One region of the Sphingobacterium sp. PCS056 genome, then DNA from elsewhere that is predicted to be linked to it. Evidence: riboswitches for the same ligand, from Rfam matches in the RefSeq annotation. Region 1 holds a riboswitch; each other region holds the start of a gene.
The links. Region 1 has a riboswitch for thiamine pyrophosphate ahead of MUB18_RS03340 (TonB-dependent receptor). Riboswitches for the same ligand answer to the same signal wherever they lie in the genome.
Positions count from the first base shown of each region.

Region 2: linked by a shared signal. The riboswitch ahead of pnuC (nicotinamide riboside transporter PnuC) and the one ahead of MUB18_RS03340 (TonB-dependent receptor) in region 1 are both predicted to bind thiamine pyrophosphate.
Region 3: linked by a shared signal. The riboswitch ahead of thiS (sulfur carrier protein ThiS) and the one ahead of MUB18_RS03340 (TonB-dependent receptor) in region 1 are both predicted to bind thiamine pyrophosphate.

Region 1 covers NZ_CP096883.1:787,698-794,825, reverse strand. The annotation lists gene MUB18_RS03340 (TonB-dependent receptor) at 1-1,733, opposite strand, end outside; TPP riboswitch at 1,796-1,920, opposite strand; gene MUB18_RS03335 (amidohydrolase family protein) at 2,563-3,732, shown strand; gene MUB18_RS03330 (acylphosphatase) at 3,767-4,048, shown strand; gene MUB18_RS03325 (oligosaccharide flippase family protein) at 4,061-5,572, shown strand; gene dusB (tRNA dihydrouridine synthase DusB) at 5,584-6,582, opposite strand; gene MUB18_RS03315 (outer membrane beta-barrel family protein) at 6,790-7,128, opposite strand, start outside.
Region 2 covers NZ_CP096883.1:4,422,940-4,430,067, forward strand. The annotation lists gene MUB18_RS18495 (alpha/beta hydrolase) at 1-739, shown strand, start outside; gene MUB18_RS18500 (GNAT family N-acetyltransferase) at 916-1,422, opposite strand; gene MUB18_RS18505 (DUF6965 family protein) at 1,537-1,740, shown strand; gene MUB18_RS18510 (acyl-CoA dehydrogenase) at 1,779-2,846, opposite strand; gene pnuC (nicotinamide riboside transporter PnuC) at 2,827-3,459, opposite strand; TPP riboswitch at 3,516-3,661, opposite strand; gene MUB18_RS18520 (malate:quinone oxidoreductase) at 3,671-5,179, opposite strand; gene fabG (3-oxoacyl-[acyl-carrier-protein] reductase) at 5,477-6,220, shown strand; gene MUB18_RS18530 (acyl transferase) at 6,472-7,128, shown strand, end outside.
Region 3 covers NZ_CP096883.1:4,890,820-4,897,947, reverse strand. The annotation lists gene MUB18_RS20480 (thiazole synthase) at 1-482, opposite strand, end outside; gene thiE (thiamine phosphate synthase) at 470-1,096, opposite strand; gene MUB18_RS20470 (thiamine phosphate synthase) at 1,228-1,824, opposite strand; gene thiC (phosphomethylpyrimidine synthase ThiC) at 1,821-3,635, opposite strand; gene thiS (sulfur carrier protein ThiS) at 3,662-3,868, opposite strand; TPP riboswitch at 3,933-4,031, opposite strand; gene nudK (GDP-mannose pyrophosphatase NudK) at 4,182-4,760, opposite strand; gene MUB18_RS21890 (hypothetical protein) at 5,264-5,386, shown strand; tRNA gene MUB18_RS20450 (tRNA-Leu) at 5,380-5,464, opposite strand; tRNA gene MUB18_RS20445 (tRNA-Gly) at 5,479-5,554, opposite strand; gene MUB18_RS20440 (regulatory protein RecX) at 5,654-6,142, opposite strand; gene MUB18_RS20435 (bifunctional UDP-N-acetylmuramoyl-tripeptide:D-alanyl-D-alanine ligase/alanine racemase) at 6,215-7,128, shown strand, end outside.

The sequences.
Region 1 (7,128 bases):
TTACGTACGGGTTCTTTGCTCGCATAAGCATAAGATGCATACAAATTTGCCTGTTCATTGATCAGGTAAGTGAAGCCAACTTTGGGATTTAAAAAGTTGAATGTTCGTTCAAAATTCATTCCTTTGATTTTATCATCATCACCTCTAACTTTGTAAAAGATATTGCGATACTGCACATCTGCGAATAATAACCAATTATCTAACGCAAAATCTGCTTTTAGAAATGTACTAATATCATTTTTTGTTGCATCATTTAAATAATATTTGTCGCCCAAGTTGCTAGTAGATGCATATTTTGCCCAGATTACTTCTCCGTAATGATCTCCTTTATATTGATTTACAGCTCCACCCCATGTTAATTTAATAGATTGGGAGGGATTGTAATTGAAGGAATAGGTAGCTCCATAAAAATGGTTATCTAACCATCGCCTTCTGACTAAGTCTGTTTTGGTGATGGTATCTGTTCCGATGATGACTGGCGGCAGATTGTATTTTGAAAAAGCATCTTCAGGTCTGTACTCTTCATAATAACCTGCTCCTCTCGTGTAATGTAGGGCTGCATTGAAGGTTAGTTTATCATTGATAAAATTGCTGTAGTGTAACTGATGATGTGTCTGGGTATAATTGTCAGTTTGATTTTTATATAAGTATTTGTTATAGGTACGGCCTGAATTTAATAGGTTCTGTGTTTCGGCTTCTGTATAACCATCATTGATGGCGTAGTCTTGCATTCCGGCTATATCATTATTCAATCTTGGTTCTGGTGTGCCGTACCAAGATTGATAAGTTTTTTCCTTTCCTGAGAATACAATCGCTTTTAAAATTTGTTTGTCACTGTAATAACCTCCATCTACATAAAATGATTTGAGATCAGCAGATGCACGATCAATATAACCATCGCTTAGAATACGAGAAAGGCGTACGTTAAATGCAAATTTATTGTTTAATAGGCCTGAACCAATTTTTAACGTGTTTTTCCAAGAATTATATGAACCATAAGAGTTATTTAATTCCACATAGGCATCTTTTTCCAATGTATTGGATTGGATATTTAATGATGCTCCAAATGACCCAGCGCCATTTGTGGATGTGCCGATACCTCGTTGAATCTGAATACTCTCTGTCGAAGAAGCAAAATCTGGAAGGTTGACGAAGAATGACCCCATACTTTCAGCATCATTTAAGGGTATTCCATTTAAGGTGACATTGATACGGGCATTATCAGAGCCTCTTATTTTCATACTTGTATATCCGATGCCGGCACCTGCATCGGATCCGATTACGACAGAAGGTGTTTGATCGAGCAAATAAGGGATATCTTGTCCAAAATTATTTTTTGCGATATCTTCTTTGCTTAGATTTTTATAAGTTGTGGAGGAATTGTTTTTTGCGCGGGTGGCTTGGACAATAACTTCTTCTGTTTTTATTCTGGATGGTTCGAGATAAATTTCAAAAGACTGATTGTCTAGTAGGTTAATTTGCTTTTTTTCTGTGCCGTAACCTAAATAGGAAACCATTAATTCATATTTTCCTGTTGATAGATCAGAAAATTTAGCGATGCCGTTTTGGTCAGATTTCGAATGTTTACTGACACGATCTGATAAAATAATGCTAGCACCCTGCAATGATTTTTTTGTTGAAGTGTCGATTACTTTGATTGACAATTGGTGTTGCGCAGATACAGAAAGTGTAATTCCTACTAATACTACTGTGCTGATTAAATTTTTAACCATGATTTTTTAATTGAATTTTGAGTTAAACAAACTCTTGCAAGGGGTTACAACAGTTTTTATTGATATTTAACTAACCTTTTCCCTCCGCCAGCATTATCTGGATCAGGTGCACAATACACATGGTATTGTTGGGTATATTCTCAGCCTTTATTCGTGTTCTTGGAACAAGGCACCCCTATTGATGTTGCGAAGTTATTAAATATTTCTAGGACTAAAAATATTATATGTAATTGCTTTATATTAAGTTGATACTTCAGGAGACAGTTTCATCTTTTAGTAAAATTGTAATTAATTTATTAGGCAAGTTTGCTTAATGAATAGGAGTTCGATCTCTGTACTCGATAGTTATTCAGATGAGGTGGGTAATGGTAAAAAATGGATTAGCATATTGTGCGTTCAAAATCCCATTGAATAAGTAAATTTTGGATTTTGATCGATAAACGCTGACATCACGTCAGTAAATAGCTACAAATTTTTTAAAAGTCATCCAAAAATGTAATTTTTTGATAATAAATTGGCTGAAATTAAACTTATTTATTACCTTGAACTAATATGCTAAAATTTAATAATTTAGCTCTTTGCGGTTATTATTTAGCAATAAATTGATTTTAATTAAACTTGAAATTTATTTAAAATTTTTATAGCATAATGTAGCTAAAAGGTTTTTATAAATTTTATCATGTGTAAATTTTTATGCTATATTATGATGGTTTGATTTTGAATCGCAGAATTATATTTAGTATATTTTGGCACGAATTTTAACGTTAGTATCCACAGTTACTTTGCATTAACCTGTAGTGCAGAAGTGATTTTTTAAGTTTTTATGATAATGAAATATTTTAGCGCTAACTATATTTTACCAATTACATCTTTGCCGATCAAAGATGGTGTGGTAAAAGTAAATGATGAAGGTGAAATTTTAGCAATTTATGAAAGTAAAGCAGCTGAATTGAAGGACCAGCACATTGAAAAATTTGAAGGAGTAATTGTTCCTGGATTTATTAATGCGCATTGTCATTTAGAATTGTCTCACATGAAGGGTACGATTCCGCAAAAAACTGGATTACCAGCTTTTCTCTCTGCAGTAATGACAAGCAGAAGCGCATCTTTGAAAGTTATTGATAAGGCTATGGCCGAGGCTGACGCAGAGATGTATAATAATGGAATTGTAGCGGTTGGGGATCACGTTAATTCGGATAACACTTCTAAAATCAAAGAATCGAGTAAAATTCTTTACCACACGTTTGTCGAAATTTTTGGTGTAGAGCCTGAAGAAGCAGATGGCAAATTGCAAGAAGCGAAAGATCTGATTCATGAATTTGATCCTGCTCACTCTTCTTTGACGCCGCACGCACCTTATTCATGTTCAAAAATTCTTCTTAAAAAATTTAAGAAGGCAGTTTCTGATGTAAATATTATAAGTATTCACAATCAAGAGAGTGATGATGAGAATAAGTTATTCCGGTATAAAACGGGTGGTTTTATCGATTTTTTTAAGACTATTGGCAAAAATCCTGACTTGTTTAAGGCTCAAGCGAGAAATTCGATTCAATCTTATCTACCGTATTTGCCTCATCCGAATAAATTGATTCTTGTGCACAATACTTTTACCTCTTTAAAAGATCTAGATTTTGTTGATCGGATGGGTCGTGATATCGTATGGTGTTTATGTCCAAAAGCTAATCTTTATATTGAAGATCAATTGCCAAAAGTTCTAAACTTTGTAAATGATAACCAAAAAATAGTAATTGGTACAGATAGTTTAGCTTCCAATGATACTTTATCGATTCTAGATGAATTGAAGGTGTTGCACAAACATTTTGATAATCTGGATTTTCAACAATCTATTCAGTGGGCAACTATTAATGGAGCGCAGGCTTTAAATATCGATCGCGAATTTGGATCTATTGAGGTTGGTAAAAAACCAGGACTTGTTCTGTTGAAGAATATGGAACACTTTAGACTTACAGATAAAGTTACTGTACAGCGATTAGTATAGTAAATTACTCAAAATCTTCTGTACTTTTGTTAATATGAAACATGTAAATATTTCTATTAAAGGAAAGGTACAGGGGGTTTATTTTAGATTGTCAACTAAAGCTGTTGCGGATCAATTGGGCATAAAGGGTTTTGTAAGAAACTTAGCTGATGGCTCTGTATATATTGAAGCTGAAGGGGATGATTTTGCCTTAGATTGCTTGAAAGATTTTTGCGCAGAAGGTCCCGAACGGGCTGAGGTACAAGAAATGACTTGTGAAGAGGGGAGTTGGAAGAACTTTAATAATTTTGAAGTGTTAAAAAAATCAACCAAATAAATCCTTATTATCTTGTCTGTTTTTAAAAAATTTGCTGGACAAACCCTGATCTATGGACTTAGTACCATAGTTTCCAGACTCCTGAATTTTGTTTTAACCCCAATTTTCGTTCGTAAATTTGAAGCTTCCACTTATGGAATATTTACGAACATGTATTCTTGGGCTGCGATGATAAATGCTTTCCTTGCTTTCGGCATGGAGACGACGTACTTTAGATATTTACAAAAAGTAGAGGAAAAAGATAAGGCTAAAGTTTTTAATAACAGCTTTATTGTGACGATTTTTACTTCGTTGATTTTTCTATCTACGATTCTGATATTTTCTAATGATATTGCTGCCTGGTTTGCCAAGGACAATATAGACTCTGTAGGAGAGTATAAGAGCTACGTCTACTTTGTTGGTCTAACGCTTGTGGTAGATGCCCTAGCTGTGGTTCCTTTTGCTAAGGTGCGTGCCAATGGTAGACCGCTGCGGTACGGAGTATTGAAACTAGTCAATATCATTACTTTTGTTCTGTTAAACTTAACATTCATCGTTTTTATCCCTTATTTACTTAAACATTTTCCTGATACTGCACCTTATTTTTCATCTTGGTTTGTGGATTCTTGGCTCGGCTATGTGTTCTTATCCAATTTTATCGCTAGTGGACTGACTTTAGTGATGTTGCTACCGGAGATTAATACTTTTAATTTTAAAATTGATAAGGTTTTACTAGGGGATATGTTTCGTTATAGTTTCCCCATATTGATTGCTAATGTTTCATTTATCATCAATGAAAATCTTGACAAGATGCTGATGCCAGAGTTGCTTCCGAAAAATATTGCTGATCGGGATGTCGGTATTTATGGTGCTATCGCAAAAATTGCGGTCTTTTTGAGCATTTTTGTCCAAGCTTTCCGTTTAGGTGCCGAACCTTTTTTCTTTTCCTATGCAAAAAATGAAAATTCTAGAAAGGTATATGCAATGATCATGGAATATTTTGTGATAGCCATGATGATGGTCATGATTGGTTTATCTGTGAATATAGAATGGCTGAAGTATTTTATTGAAGGTGGATCTCCTGCCAAAAGTGCTGAATATTGGTCAGGGCTATTTATTATTCCTGTTATTTTATTCAACTATGTTATGCTCGGTATTTATATGAATTTGTCGGTCTGGTATAAACTTTCTGACCAAACAAGATATGGGCTTTATATTTCAGGTATAGGGGCTTTAATTACTATCATTCTTTGTTATATACTTATTCCCCAATATAGCTATATAGGTGCAATCTATGTTACATCCATAACTTACTTTGTAATGGTGCTTTTGTCTTATTTTTGGGGACAAAAGAACTATCCAATACCGTATAAGGTTTTAAAAATTGGAGCGTATATGCTGGTGGGTACAATTATTGTTTATATTCATTATACCGCCTTTGATCGTAATTTTTGGATTGGCAATATCATGCTGATGGCTTACATCATAGGAACTGCTTTTGTTGAGAGAAAAACAATTGCTAGGATAATGAAGGCCAAAAATTAGAAGAAGCGATTTTAAAAGATCGCTTCTTCTGCAAATTTATGTTGAATTTCATCTAAAACTTCTTGAATCTCTTCGAAAGTTTGTAGACTCACTAATCTCATACGGTATTCTTTAAAATCTGGTATCCCTTTGAAGTAATTTGAATAATGGCGTCGCATTTCAAAAATACCTGTTTTGGGACCTTTCCATTCAATAGACTTTACTAAATGTGTTCTGCAGACCTCCACACGTTCGGCGATCGTTGGTCCAGCTAGGCGTTCACCTGTTTTAAAAAAGTGCTTTATTTCTCTAAAAATCCAAGGATAACCTATAGATGCGCGACCGATCATAATGCCGTCTACCTCGTATTCTTGACGCCAAGCTACTGCTTTTTCTAACGAATCTACATCACCATTTCCGAAAATCGGAATTTTGATGCGTGGGTTACGTTTAATATCGCGTATCATTGACCAATCGGCTTGCCCTTTGTACATTTGGGCTCGTGTACGGCCATGAATGGACAGTGCTTTAATACCGATGTCTTGTAAACGTTCAGCGACTTCATAAACATTCTTTGTGTTGTCATCCCAACCTAAACGTGTTTTTACAGTGACAGGTAAGTGTGTGCCTTCTACCACCGCTTTTGTCATCGCTACCATACGATCGATATCTTGTAATAAACTCGCTCCTGCTCCACGACAGGCTACGTTTTTAACAGGACAACCGTAATTAATATCGATTAGATCTGGATTTGCTAGGGTGCAAATTTCGGAAGACTGTCTCATATGTTCGATTTCCGAACCAAAGATCTGAATGCCTATTGGTCTCTCATATTCGAATATGTCCAGCTTTTTACGTGATTTTGCAGCATCACGAATCAATCCTTCGGAAGAAATAAATTCGGTATACATCATATCTACACCGTTTTGCTTACAAACAAAACGGAATGGTGGATCACTCACATCTTCCATTGGAGCCAGCAACAAGGGAAATTCTCCTAAATCTATATTTTCACCAATCTTAACAGACATATTTGATTTTTTTACAAAGATAGTAAATTTGAAATAGTTCTATTTATGCTATAGTTGATATGAATGTCATATGATAATTAGAATGGAATATCATGATTTTATGAGCTCTAATTGTAACAGGTGATATACACAAAGAGCTATCAACTTTTAACTTGATAGCTCTTTGTGTATCTTTAGAGATTTCTGTTGTGCTATTTTAAGATCTTTTTACAATCTATTTTTTATATCTTCAGATCCTGTTGATCGTTTTTTTGTTGTATTTTCAGATCCTCCAAATCGATAATTGAAAGATAATATAGCTGTTCTGCTATCGGGATTAGATCTTCCTATTAATCTAACGGCATTTGAAATGGTTTCATAGCGACGATTATTAGTATGGAATATATCGTTGACTACAACTTTAATGGTTGCTTTTTTTTGTAAAATACTCTTTTGTATTCCTGAATAAACAACCCCATAACTTTTGATATCAGTTAGACCAATAGTCAATCCGGAATTATAGTTTCCACCAATCTCTATTGACCAATTTTTTGGGAGTTTAAAATT
Region 2 (7,128 bases), 1.6 Mb from region 1:
TTCTACAGTACTTGGAGAAAACAGAACAATCAATATATATTTACCAGAAAATTATAGTGCTACCGACACGATCAAATACCCCATTATTTATATATTAGATGGTGGTGTAGAAGAAGATTTTATTCATCTAGTTGGGATCGTTCGTTATTATACACAACCGTGGATTGCGCAATTTCCAAAATCAATTATTGTTGGGATCGAAAATACGAATAGAAAAAGAGATTTCACCTTTGCAGTTCCCAACCTCGACTTCCTGGAAAAAGAAGGTTTTAAGAAAGAAAATTTTTCTCAGTATGGAAAATCAGCAGCATACATTGCATTTCTGGAAAGAGAACTACAGCCCTACATGGAAAATAAATATCATGCAAATACAGATCGTACCATTATTGGAGAATCATTAGCAGGTCTGTTAGCATCTGAAATTCTAGTGAAGAAGCCCCATTTGTTTAGTAAGTATATCATTATAGCACCAAGCCTGTGGTGGGGAGAACAAAAGTTATTACATGAATCTAAAGATGCATTACATGCTCATGTCAACAACCCATTAAACGTCTATTTAGGAGTTCCTAATAAAGATGAAGACGTCAAAATGTACAAGGAATCAATCAACTTTTATAAGATGTTGAAACAAACCAATAACATCAATGTATGTTTTGACTATTTACCACAAGAATTGCACGCAACAATTGTTCACCAAGCCGTATACAATGCATTTAAAAAATTATACCCAAAGAAATAAATTGGTTATCTTTCCCTATGCGATCTACCCTATTGATTTATTGACAGCTTATATTCCAATAACATATATGAGTAGAAATTAGCACTGTAAATTAAAAAGAAAAAATTATAGAATCGGCCCTTTCACCGATCATAAGCATTGCTTACAGACAATAAATTATGAGTATAAAAATGATATTATACCCTCATTTCGAAAAGTGTAAATGAATTATTTCGATAATGCGCTGGCATATCAGTATTTCCTTGAAGCGCAATAGTAGCTACTATGTTAAAACCGCATTGCTCATAATAATGGTTCAGTCGTTCATTACCTGCGGTAGTATCCATTCTTATAAATTCTTTTTGCTTTTGTTTAGCTATTATTTTTACAAAATCAATGATCTTGACAACAAAATTTTGACCTCTAAAAAGTGGATTAGTAGCAATACGATGAATATAAATCGCCGGTTCTTTATTTTTTTCTTCCCAAATAATTGGATCAGAGTCAGCGAGTAGAAAAACACAAGCAACTTGTTTGTCTATCACAATTTTATACTGCTGCCCCCTTCTAATTTCCTCTAGTACAGTCCGCTCTTCAAATCCCAACCAATTCACTTTGCCTAAGGCATGCTGATAGGCAATCGCTTTATCGTACAATTCCATGTGGGCAACCAAATCTTCGATACTACTTTTTTCTATTCTCATGAGTCTTCAAATCTTGTTGTAAAACTTGCATCAGCTTATAAATATAGATGATTTGATATGAACAAAGAATAATCTTAAATTTTTTCTGTCACATTATAATTTTATCTTTGATCTATGACAATTGAGGAACTAAAAGAATATTTTGATTCTGCATCATTACCGGATGAAATACAGATAACAGTTGATATGCATATCTTCGATATGCCCAAGTTTCTACAAGCCAATATAGCTGCTTTAGAACGTTGGAATAAAGAATTAGAAAAATGTCCTTCGTATCATCGTCTGATAAATTTAAAAAAAGCACTTGAAAGTCAATAATTGCTAATATCGATGCGATATCATTTACCGCTTCGATATTATTCCTGCAATAAACTGTGCTGTGAAGCTGTAAAAATATTTCTAAATACGATGTTCATCTCCTTTTCTCGCTGTGCAGCTTCAATACCACAAAGTGGAAATAATTGCATCACATGATCTTTAATACTGGATACGAAGCTCCGACTTTCAATGGCAATCCTGTTATAAATAATAGCATTGTCCATTTCTTTTTCTAGATTGCTCCAAGATTGCTCTGCCAATTGATATATGACATCTCTTCGTTTATTAAAATCATCTTGTATCTTATCCAATCGTTTAAAATAAAGCTTTCCTTTATCCTTTAACCATACTTCATCCTGAGATTTCACAATAAAATACCTTTCAACCAGATCAATAAAGCGCTTGTACATACCGATAAAATTAACTAGTAATGTTAATTCGGCAAGCGGAATAAAAGGATACTGGTACAAAAGCTGAGGCCACGTACTTTTCGATTCATTAATCACAAAACTACGTGAATCTTTCACAAAAAGATTTTCGACCGAGAAGCTATGGCTTGCAGTACATTCCAAGCCAAACGTATCCCAATCGTAATGAATCAATACATCATTACGATCGAAAAAGAAAGAATATATAAGCTGTTGATCATTTTCGTCCAATACCGGTATACCCTTTTCAGTGATGACACAATTTGCTGTAAAATGAGTCAGATGTGGGGCACCGGTAGCATATTTCCAATGACCTTTAATCCGATACCCACCTTGTTCGCGCTCAGCATATCCAGATGCACGACCACTTCCACCAAGGCACACTTGCGAATTCTGAAAGATCTCTTTGCCAATTTTTGGGTCGATAAATCCGACAAACAAATTAGCTCCCGAGCACAAAGTAATGGTCCAAGCTAAACCACCATCGTGATAAGCCAATTCCTCCAACAATTGCATTCCTTCTAACAAAGAAAATTCCAAACCGCCAAGACATTTAGGCACCCATATCTTAAACCATTTCTCAGAGATACTTAAATCCAGTTGTGCTGCAGTCATAGCTTTACAATTAATTGCATGCTGTTGCTGGTCTTTTATAAGATTAATGTGAGTTTGATTCATGATCATATATAAATTCACTTTTGAGGATTCTTTTCCAGTTAAAATAACCAAAGAAAGCCATGACAAATAAAAACAAAGTTAAAGCCGCAAACAAGAACAGATCTTTATGGTACAGCAATGGTATTGCCATAAAATTGCTAATATTTAATAAAATCCAATTCTCGATCTTTCGCTTGGCCAGTAGCCACATTCCCGCCCATGCTGTACAGGACACAAGCGCATCCCACAAAGGAACATCAGAGTCTGTAGCATGCAATAATCCGAAATAAAATACAATAAAACCAATGATACAAATCAATGATACTACGATCCAATCATTTTTTGATGATCGCGTGATGACATGATGATCTGTACGGTTTTGTTGCCAATACATCCAACCATAGATACTCATCAGTAGGTAGTACATATTTAAGGCTATTTCACCATATAATTTCGCGAAAAACAGAACGTAAATTGACATTAATATACCACAAATACCAAAAAGATAATTGATAGATTTATTAGATTTAGCGAACCAAACTTGTAAAACACCAAAGCCAACGGCTAACCATTCAGGCAAAGATGTCGCTTTGATCTGCTGTAAAAAATCGTATAAAATTTGATTTAACTGCATTTAAAATATGTGTAAGATAAAATAATACACACTTATGAAATAGCTATAAATGCAAGATTTTTGAAATTAAATATCCCTACGCCAGCATTATCTGGATCAGGTATATAACAAGAATTGCTCAGGGTATTGAGCAATTCTTGTTATTTGGGTATAATCTCAGCCTGTACCAGTACATTTACTGCAAGCACCCCATAAGTATGGTTAAAAGAAATTAATCTTTAAAATTCTCAAGCTTTAATGCAGTATGTGTGCGCTTTCTAGTCGCTACACAAAGCTCTGCATCATCATTTAATGATTGTCCGTGCGTCGGGATCATTTCTCGCAATTTTTTGCGATATTCATCTGCTTTAGCACGTTCTGGAAAACATCTTTTCAGAAGTTTGATCATGATAGCTACAGAAGTAGAGGCACCTGGTGAGGCACCTAGCAACGCTGCAATAGAACCATCTGCAGAAGAGACAACCTCCGTTCCAAATTCTAGCACACCACCATGTTTAGCATCCTTTTTGATCACTTGTACACGCTGGCCAGCAACTTCTATTTTCCAATCCTCTAATTGCGCTGTTGGCATAAACTGTTTCAAAGCATCTAATTTATCTTTGGGACTTTTCATCACCTCAGATATTAAATATTTTGTAAGATCCATATTGTCACGTCCTACAGATAGCATCGGTTTAATATTTGATAACTTGATCGAAGCAGGTAAATCAAAATAAGAACCTTGTTTTAAAAATTTAGTAGAAAAACCAGCATATGGTCCAAACAACAAAGCCTGTTTACCATCTATATAACGTGTATCAAGGTGTGGCACAGACATAGGAGGAGCACCAATAGAGGCTTTACCATATACTTTCGCATGATGATCTTTGATGACATCTTCATTGACACAGCGTAACCACTGACCACCAACAGGAAATCCTCCATAACCTTTAGATTCAGGAATACCCGATTTCTCTAGCAATAGTAAAGAGTGTCCACCAGCACCTATAAAAACAAATTTAGCGTTGATTGATCTTTTTTCACCAGTTTTTAAATCCTTGACCTCCAATTCCCACGTACCATTGTCATTTCTATCAATGTCACGTACTTCTTGGGTAAGATGCAAGGTAATATTTTCTTTAGCATCCAAATGTTCAACCAAATCACGCGTCAACGCGCCAAAATTTACATCCGTGCCTAATATCATTTTCGTCGCAGCGATTTTATCATCGTCAGGACGACCTTTCATCATTAATGGAATCCATTCATTTAAAACCGCTTTATCCTCCGTATATTCCATGCCCTTGAACAAGTTATTCTCGGATAAAGCATCAAATCTCTTATGAAGGAAATCAATATCTTTTTCACCGAAAACAGCACTCATGTGCGGAACAGATCGAATAAAGTTTTCCGGTTTTTTGATAACTCCTTGATCAACCAAGTAAGTCCAAAATTGTTTAGATACTTCAAATTGTTCCGCAATACTGATTGCTTTATCAATTGAAACTGTACCATCCGCTTGTTGTGGGGTATAATTCAACTCACATAATGCAGAGTGACCAGTTCCTGCATTATTCCATGCATCTGAACTCTCTGCTGCAACAACATCCAAGCGCTCTAAAATCTCTATTTTAATATCTGGACTCAACTCATTAATAAGTGTGCCTAGAGTTGCGCTCATGATACCTGCGCCAATTAAAACGACGTCTACCTCTTTGGTATTTTTTGTTTTTTTACTCATGTCTTCGTGATTGATGCAAATTTAATATAGATTTTTATATTAACGCAATCCTTTTGTCAAAAAACTGTACTTTTTAAAACCACTTATTCAAAAATACCATACTATTATTAAGAATTCCCTAACCTGACTGTTTTAGCCATTTTTATTTAACATGCCCCATTCAAGTTGACAGTATTATTACAACTTAATTTTCGATTATTATTTTGCAAATTCAAAATTAAATTGATATTAAGGTTGCGATTGTAGGATAGTTTTAACATTTTTGCAAGCACCTTATATTACATATAATACATAAGAATGAAATTACTTGAAGGAAAAACTGCTCTAATCACTGGAGCCTCAAAAGGAATAGGAAGAAAAATTGCTGAAGTATTTGTACAACACGGTGCAAAAGTGGCATTCACATATTTATCATCTGTGGAAAAAGGTCAAGCTTTAGAGCAAGAACTTCAAGCTTTTGGAACTACTGTAAAAGGTTACCGCTCAGATGCATCAAAATTTGATGAAGCTGAAAAATTAATCAGTGACATTGTTGCCGATTTTGGTACTATTGATATTGTTGTCAACAATGCCGGTATTACAAAAGACGGGTTGTTAATGCGTATGACTGAAGAAAACTGGGATGATGTGATCAATGTAAATTTAAAATCTGTCTTCAATGTTACTAAAGCAGCATCCAAAATCATGATGAAAAACCGTAAAGGTTCTTTTATTAATATGAGCTCTGTAGTAGGAGTTCAAGGAAATGCAGGTCAAGCAAATTATGCTGCTTCCAAAGCTGGTATTATCGGCTTTTCAAAATCAGTTGCTAAAGAGTTAGGATCACGCAACATCAGATCCAACGTGGTGGCACCAGGATTTATCCGTACCGAAATGACGGAAGTATTAGATCCTAAAGTAGTCGCAGGATGGGAAGCTGGTATACCACTGAAACGTGCTGGAGAAGCGGAAGATGTCGCAAATGTATGTTTGTTTCTTGCATCCGATCTATCTGCATACGTAACAGGACAAGTATTACCAGTAGATGGCGGTATGTTATAATCACATATATATCAAAACATAAAAAAGGTTCTTAGGCTTTCAAGCTAAGAACCTTTTTTATGCGCTAAATTTTTATTGAAAGCCTCATTGCCACTATCCAATACAGATATTAACAGCGTAGAAATTATTCATATTCCTACAAACATAAGTCAAAAGCAAAAAAAATGAACGGGTACATGGATTGGCCTGTCATGCATTTAGGATTGTAAATAAAACAAATTTATCTAAGTTTGTACTGAAATTTATAGCGTATGAACTGGGACCGAGTATTTACTATTCAAAATCAAACAGAATTTAATAAAATCTGCTTAGACACTTTTCATTTTCAAATGGAACATGTCCGTATTTACAAAAAATATGTGCAGTACCTCAATATAAAAATAAATACGATCGATCATTACACTAAAATCCCATTTCTGCCAATCGAGCTTTTTAAAACTCAGGAAATTATTGCCGACGATCTACAGCCTGAGATTATATTTACAAGTTCAGGCACCACAGGAATGACTACCAGTAAGCATCTTGTTGCTGATAAAAAAGTTTATGAGCAAAGTTTCAGAACTGCTTTTGAACAGTTTTATGGCAAAATGGAAAATATAGCCATTTTAGCTCTTCTACCCTCCTATTTAGAGCGCACTGGATCTTCATTAATCTATATGATTAATGATTTAATGCAGCATAGCCAACAGCCAGAAAGTAACTATTTTTTATATAATCACGAAGAATTATACCAAACACTCTTACAATTAAAAACAAAAGGGACGAAGACATTACTTTTCGGAGTAACATTTGCCTTACTAGATTTCATAGAAAAATACGAATTATCATTTCCAGAGCTGATCATTATGGAGACGGGAGGCATGAAAGGCAAACGTAAAGAAATGGTTCGAGAAGAAATTCATGATTTA
Region 3 (7,128 bases), 1.1 Mb from region 1:
TTATTACTCCCTATAGGCGCTGCTAATGGCATGACCGCTGCCGTTCCAACGTCCTCCAGACGCTTACAGAGCACGGGGTCGGCATGTATATACGGTAGCACAATAAAACCTAGTTTTGCCAACTGTTCAGTAGCTAATAGCGTTTCAATAGGATCAGGCATGAGATAACGAGAATCAGGGTGGATTTCCAATTTTACCCAATCGGTTTCCAAAGCCTCCCGAGCGAGTTGTGCCGCCAATATAGCTTCCTTAGCATTGCGCGCTCCCGAAGTATTTGGCAACAAATGTACTGATGGAATCTGCAAAGCTTCTAAAAATGTATCTGAGGAAGACTGATGATCCAAGCGTTTTAAAGCCATGGTAACCATTTCAGAACCCGACGCAACCAAGGATTCTTGCATTTGATTGAGGTGACCAAACTTTCCTGTTCCTAAGAAAAGTCGAGAATGAAATATGCGATCTGCTATTTTTAAAGTTTCCATTGCAGTTTATTTTTAAGTTCTTGAATAAGTTGAGGTTTTTTTGTGATCAGACCTGAGAGTGCTACGCCATATATACCCATTTCTTGAAGAAGGGTAATATCTTCGAGTAAGATTCCTCCGATAGCAAAAATAGGAGGAAAGTCAGTTCCTTTTGTTCTTAAATTTTGAATGATCTCCTGATATCCTATGAATCCTAATATAGGACTTAGCTTTTCTTTAGTAGAGGTAAAACGCAGCGGTCCAAGACCAATGTAATCGCAGTTTTCTGCTATTCGTTGCTGTACATCAGATAGACTATTTGCTGTACCTCCAATAATCTTCTTTGAGCCCAGTAATAATCGTGCGTCCCGTATGCTGCTATCCGTCAATCCCAGATGAACACCAGTAGCATCAACAGCTTTAGCAATGTGAACATGATCATTGATGATCAGTTTTGCACCATATTGAAAGCACAGTTGTTTAATACAGACGGCTAATGTTAATAACTGATCTTCATTGCCTTCTTTCCAACGTAATTGAATCCAATCTGCACCAGCTTGTAGTGCGTTTCTAATATTCGTTTCCTGTTCCAGAGCAGTATTTCCCTGTGATATATATTGAATTTTACTAAACATGATGTTGACCGATAAGATTGTTTTAACTGTTTAAAAATTGTCTGATATAGATTTTCATAATTGACATAGTTCAATATGGTTATATCCTATAAGCTTACTGCTACCCGTACCACCATTAGGATCAAGGTCTACTATGATGAGTAAGAAAGGTCTATCTGTAGACATTCATTAAAACTGATCAAAGGTTGTTCGCTTTTCCAGATGGCTCCCAGTAATGCTACTCCATCAACGCCATCCTGATATAAAGAGATGATGTTTTCGGCGTGGATGCCAGCAAGTCCTATTAAATGAACCTGCTGGTTGTCACGGTATATGAGTTCTTTTTTTACGGTGTGTTTAGACCCATGATTAAGTTTTGAAATGCTTAAAAACATTGGACTAAGCAAAGCGTAGGACCATCTGTGATCCAAGCTGTTAAAATCGTGGATGCTATGTACTGATGTTGATCGGATGATCTGTTGACTGAACTTATTTTGTATCCCCAATTTTCGATCATGCTCATTAAAATGCAATCTCTCGATGTTCAACGATTCCGCCAGATGATGATGACTATGCATGACAAGGCGATTTCGATAACGAGTTGCTATTCCGTTAATAAATTGAGACATTTCATCATCAGAAAAGCTATACTTCCGAATGTGTAACAGTTCCAATCCCGCATCTAGTATATCATTGATCACTTGTAGTTCACGAGGTACAGCCTGTTCAGCAGTCACAACTAGGATCATAGATATAGCTCTTTACCTTGCTCGATAAATTCTTTAGACATATCCATCATTCCCTGTTCTGCAGAATCGCGTATCTCTTGGGTAATCTTCATCGAACAAAATTTGGGACCGCACATCGAACAGAAGTGTGCCACTTTTGCACCATCAGCAGGTAGTGTTTCATCGTGAAATTCTCGCGCTGTATCGGGATCCAATGAAAGATTAAACTGATCTTCCCAACGGAACTCAAACCTAGCCTTGCTCAAAGCATTATCGCGATATTGTGCACCAGGATGCCCTTTGGCTAGATCCGCAGCATGTGCTGCCAATTTATAGGTAATGACCCCATCTTTCACATCTTTTCGGTTAGGCAATCCAAGATGTTCCTTAGGAGTAACGTAGCAAAGCATGGCACATCCAAACCATCCGATCATAGCCGCGCCAATTGCAGATGTAATGTGATCATAACCCGGAGCAATATCTGTTGTCAATGGACCCAACGTATAAAAAGGTGCTTCATCACAGACTGCAAGCTGTTTGTCCATGTTTTCCTTGATCATGTGCATCGGTACATGACCAGGCCCTTCAATCATAACCTGTACATCATGCTTCCATGCAATTTTAGTTAATTCACCTAAAGTCTCTAATTCAGCAAACTGTGCAGCATCGTTCGCATCGGCAATAGAGCCAGGGCGTAGACCATCACCTAGCGAAAAGGCCACATCGTATTGCTTCATAATCTGACAGATATCTTCAAAGTGCGTATATAAAAAGTTTTCCTTATGATGAAATAAACACCATTTTGCCATGATCGATCCACCACGAGATACAATTCCCGTTACGCGTTTTGCTGTCAGATGAATATATCTCAACAATACTCCTGCATGAATCGTGAAATAGGAAACACCCTGTTCCGCTTGTTCAATTAAGGTGTCTCTAAATATCTCCCAAGTCAGATCTTCTGCTACACCTTTTACTTTTTCCAAAGCTTGATATATCGGTACTGTGCCGATTGGAACGGGCGAATTACGGATGATCCATTCACGTGTTTCATGGATATTTTTACCCGTTGAAAGATCCATTATCGTATCTGCACCCCAGCGACATGCCCATACCGCTTTGTCTACCTCTTCTTCAATACTGGACGTCACTGCACTATTGCCAATATTGGCATTTATTTTCACTAAAAAATTACGTCCGATAATCATCGGTTCACTTTCTGGGTGATTGATATTATTCGGGATGATGGCTCTACCTGCTGCGATTTCTTCACGTACAAATTCCGCTGTGATCAGTTTCTTGGGTGTTCGAGCACCAAAACTATGTCCCGCATGTTGATGTTCCATACCCATTGTCGCCGCTTCTATTTGCTCGATACGTTGGTTTTCACGAATAGCCACATACTCCATTTCTGGAGTGATGATCCCTTTTCTAGCATAATGTAATTGACTAACGTTATGACCTGCTAAAGCTTTTTTAGGTTTATGGCTGTATTCAAAACGAAGTTCATCCAGATCCGTATCTGCCAATCGTTCTTGACCATAATCCGAACTGATCTGGGGTAAAATTTCAACATCTTGTCTATCCAATATCCAACTTTCTCGAGTGCGAGGTAGCCCCTTACGGATATCGATCTTTGCATCATCATCGGTATATGGACCTGATGTATCATAAATGGTAACAGGAGGATTGATTTCTACACCACCTTTGCTCAATTTAGTTGCACTGAGTGTAATTTCACGCATAGCTACCTGAATTGGAAAGAGTTTTCCAGGGATGTAGACTTTTTTCGAATTTGGGAAAGGGGTTTGGGTAATGGTTTGTTCTAACATAATGGTGTATTATAGGTGTAAATGAATTATCCGCCTTGCGTAGCAGAAATGACGAGAATTGAATCTTGATGGCGTAATGGGGTTGTTGCCCAAGCCGTTTTGGGTATGACTTGGTTATTAATGGCAACAGCAATGCCTTTACTTTTTTCTGGAAATTCCAAAAGCATCAAACCTTCCAAAGAGGAGGGAGGCTGTTCAAAAAAACGTGATTGGTGATTGATCGTAAGTTCCATTCCTTTAAAAATTTTTAAATAAAAAACTTTAGGAATGGCCACAGTTATGCAGGTATATGCACAATGAAGACATCTTACTTTTCCCTACGCCAGTATGACCCGGATCAGGTTCTAAGGGTAAAATCTCAGCCTGCAAATCTTGCAGACACCCCTAAAGTTTCCACTAAACTAGAAAAAAAATATGAATAAAAGAAAAGAGGTAGATTTATTTTTGTCTATCCATTGTTTTGTGACACAACAATATACCCGCTCTTGTTATTGGCATATATAATCAGCTATAGTAAGGAGAAGGAATACAAATTGCTATTTGCAATTATAAAATACCGTGTAATTTAATATATTGCAGCAACATAATTGTTTTAGCATCTTTGACCTCACCGCTCGCTACCATCCGCATAGCTTCGGAGATATACAATTCTAATACCTCAATATTTTCTTCTTCATGGTCCAGTCCTCCACCTTCACTGACTTTCATTTCTTTTGCATATTCGGCTATAAAAAAATGCAGAATTTCTGTAACGGATCCAGGAGACATATAAGCTTCAAAAATCTTTCTTACATCTGTAATTTTATAGCCTGTTTCTTCCTCCGTCTCTCTTCTAATACAATCTTCTGCATTATCTTTATCCAGTAAACCTGCGCAAGCTTCAATCATCAGGCCTGTTTCATTTCCATTAATAAATGTTGGAAGCCGAAATTGTCGGGTAAGAATCACTGTTTTCTGCTCTGTGTTGTACAATAAAATAGTTGCGCCGTTTCCTCTGTCATAAGCCTCTCTACTTTGGGTCATCGTTGTACCATCCTTTTTTAAATATTCGTAGGTTATTTTTCTTAGGATGTACCAATTATCGGATAAAATTTTGCTTTCTGTGATCTTGATGTTAGCTATCATAGGCAAGGTTTTTTTAATTCTTTTTTCTCTTAGTATTTGTGCAACTTTTGAATAAGGGATCAGATGCTAAAGGTATATAAATTTATAAACTCGCATCCGTATTTCTTAAGGAAGTGTAAATAAAGTTAAAGGATTTTTTTCTAGGTAGCGTCAATCATGTTTGCAAGAGCGTATAATGATTCAGACGGGGTGATGGTTAGATTCTATATTACTTCAGATATACAACAAAATTTATAGTGATTTTCTACAGGTATTATAGAGATTTATCTATAGAAACCCTATACAAATCCTCTATAATAGCTCTGAATTATATCTATGATATAGTTACTAATTAACAAGGTGCTGTTCATTAATTACGAAGTGTGAATGCAGTGTGCTGGCTTAATAAATTAGAATGAAAAATCCCTAAAAAGTTGTCCTTTGTAGATATATTAATGGGAATCGGATTTATAAATTCTTAACGAAAAACAGGAGTTTAATTTTTAGCAGATGGAGTTCATTACATGCAAAAAGAAATCGGATTTTGGTCAACGATGCTGAATACAGAGGTGTGTATTACATTAGCTTTAGAACAATTGTTTAAAAACAAGAAAGCTCATCTTTTGGATGAGCTTTCTTGTACCTAGGGCGGGAATCGAACCCGCACTTCCTTAACGGAAACAGGATTTTAAGTCCTGCGTGTCTACCAGTTCCACCACCTAGGCAGGTGATCTTAATGTGGAGCGAAAAACGAGATTCGAACTCGCGACCCCAACCTTGGCAAGGTTGTGCTCTACCAGCTGAGCTATTTTCGCATTACTAACAGCTAACAAGTTGTTTTCTGTTTTGGTGATGCAAATATAGAGCTAATAATTAAAAAAACAAATTTTCATACCAGCTTTATTTTGTTTTTTTTATAATCCCTTTTCTTTCAGGACAGAAGAAATAATATCACTTTCAAAACCGCGGGATAAAGCATATTGAAATAGCTTATTCTTGATTATATAAGGATCTTTATCTTTTATTAAAAGCTTTTTTTTATCGATCAGCTCGTTGAGCTTATCCTCATATTCATCCATATCAATTTTAGAAAATGCAATTTTAATTAAAGGTTCTGAAACTCGTTTAAATTTTAACGACTGTTTGATCTTTATTTTCCCCCAACTCTTCATCCGGAGCTTACCTAAGGTATAAGCGATCGCAAAGCGTTCTTCATTTAAGAAATTCTCTGATATCAATTGCGAGATGATTTGTTCAACATCTTCTTCGTGTAGTCCCCAATCATATAATTTATCCCGTACTTCTTGTTGCGCCCGTTCTTGATACGCACAATAACTCTCCGCTTTGAGCAACGCCTGCTTAGGTGTGTATATTTTTTTTCTTTTTTTCTCTTCGTCAAACATCTTTACAAATTTCAAAAATATATTGAACTTACTGAAAAAATGTGGAGCTTTGATTGAATAAAATTTTTAATCATGTACAGCATTGCGGATATTTCGGAGATTATAGGCCCTAAGAGATCAATTATAGTTAATGGTCAATGTATCATTCAAAATTTGATATACGATACACGCAAAATCGTCAATGCAGAAACAGGGTTATTTTTTGCTTTAGTCAACCGTCGGGATGGGCATGAGTTTATTATGGATGCCTATAGCAAAGGAATTAGAAATTTTGTGTTACAAGATGATTTTCAACAAGAACTGGTATTGCAAGATGCTAATATTTTATGGGTAGCCGATACTTTCTTAGCCTTACAGGCCATTGCTGGTCATCAACGGATGCAGTTTAAATCCCCGGTCTTAGGGATTACAGGGAGCAACGGTAAGACTATTGTTAAAGAATGGCTTTTTCAATTACTATCTCCTGAATATAAAATATACCGCAGCCCTAAAAGTTATAACTCGCAGCTTGGAGTTGCTTTATCCTTATGGGAGTTAAATGATCAGTACAATTTTGCCATTATAGAAGCTGGGATCAGCGAAGTAGGAGAGATGGCAAAACTTCAACATATGATCAGACCTACACATGGAATACTGACCAATATTGGTGTGGCACACAAAGCAGGATTTGATTCTAAAGAGGAAAAAATTGCTGAAAAACTGAAACTCTTTACAGATGCTGAAGTATTGATCTATCCAAAAAAATATTTGGAACATATTTATATGCCTTCTCAGCTCTATAAATTTGCATGGGGCGAAGATGAGAGCTGCCAACTGGAGGTCTATTCTGTTAAAAAAGAGAACGATCAAGCAACTTTGCTCAGCTTATGTTTCTCCAGACAGTTTTTCACGGTAAAAATTCCTTTTGTCGATCAAGCATCTATTGAAAATGCCATTTCATGTATTGCTGTCATGATCACATTTGGATATGATTTCAAAACCATAGC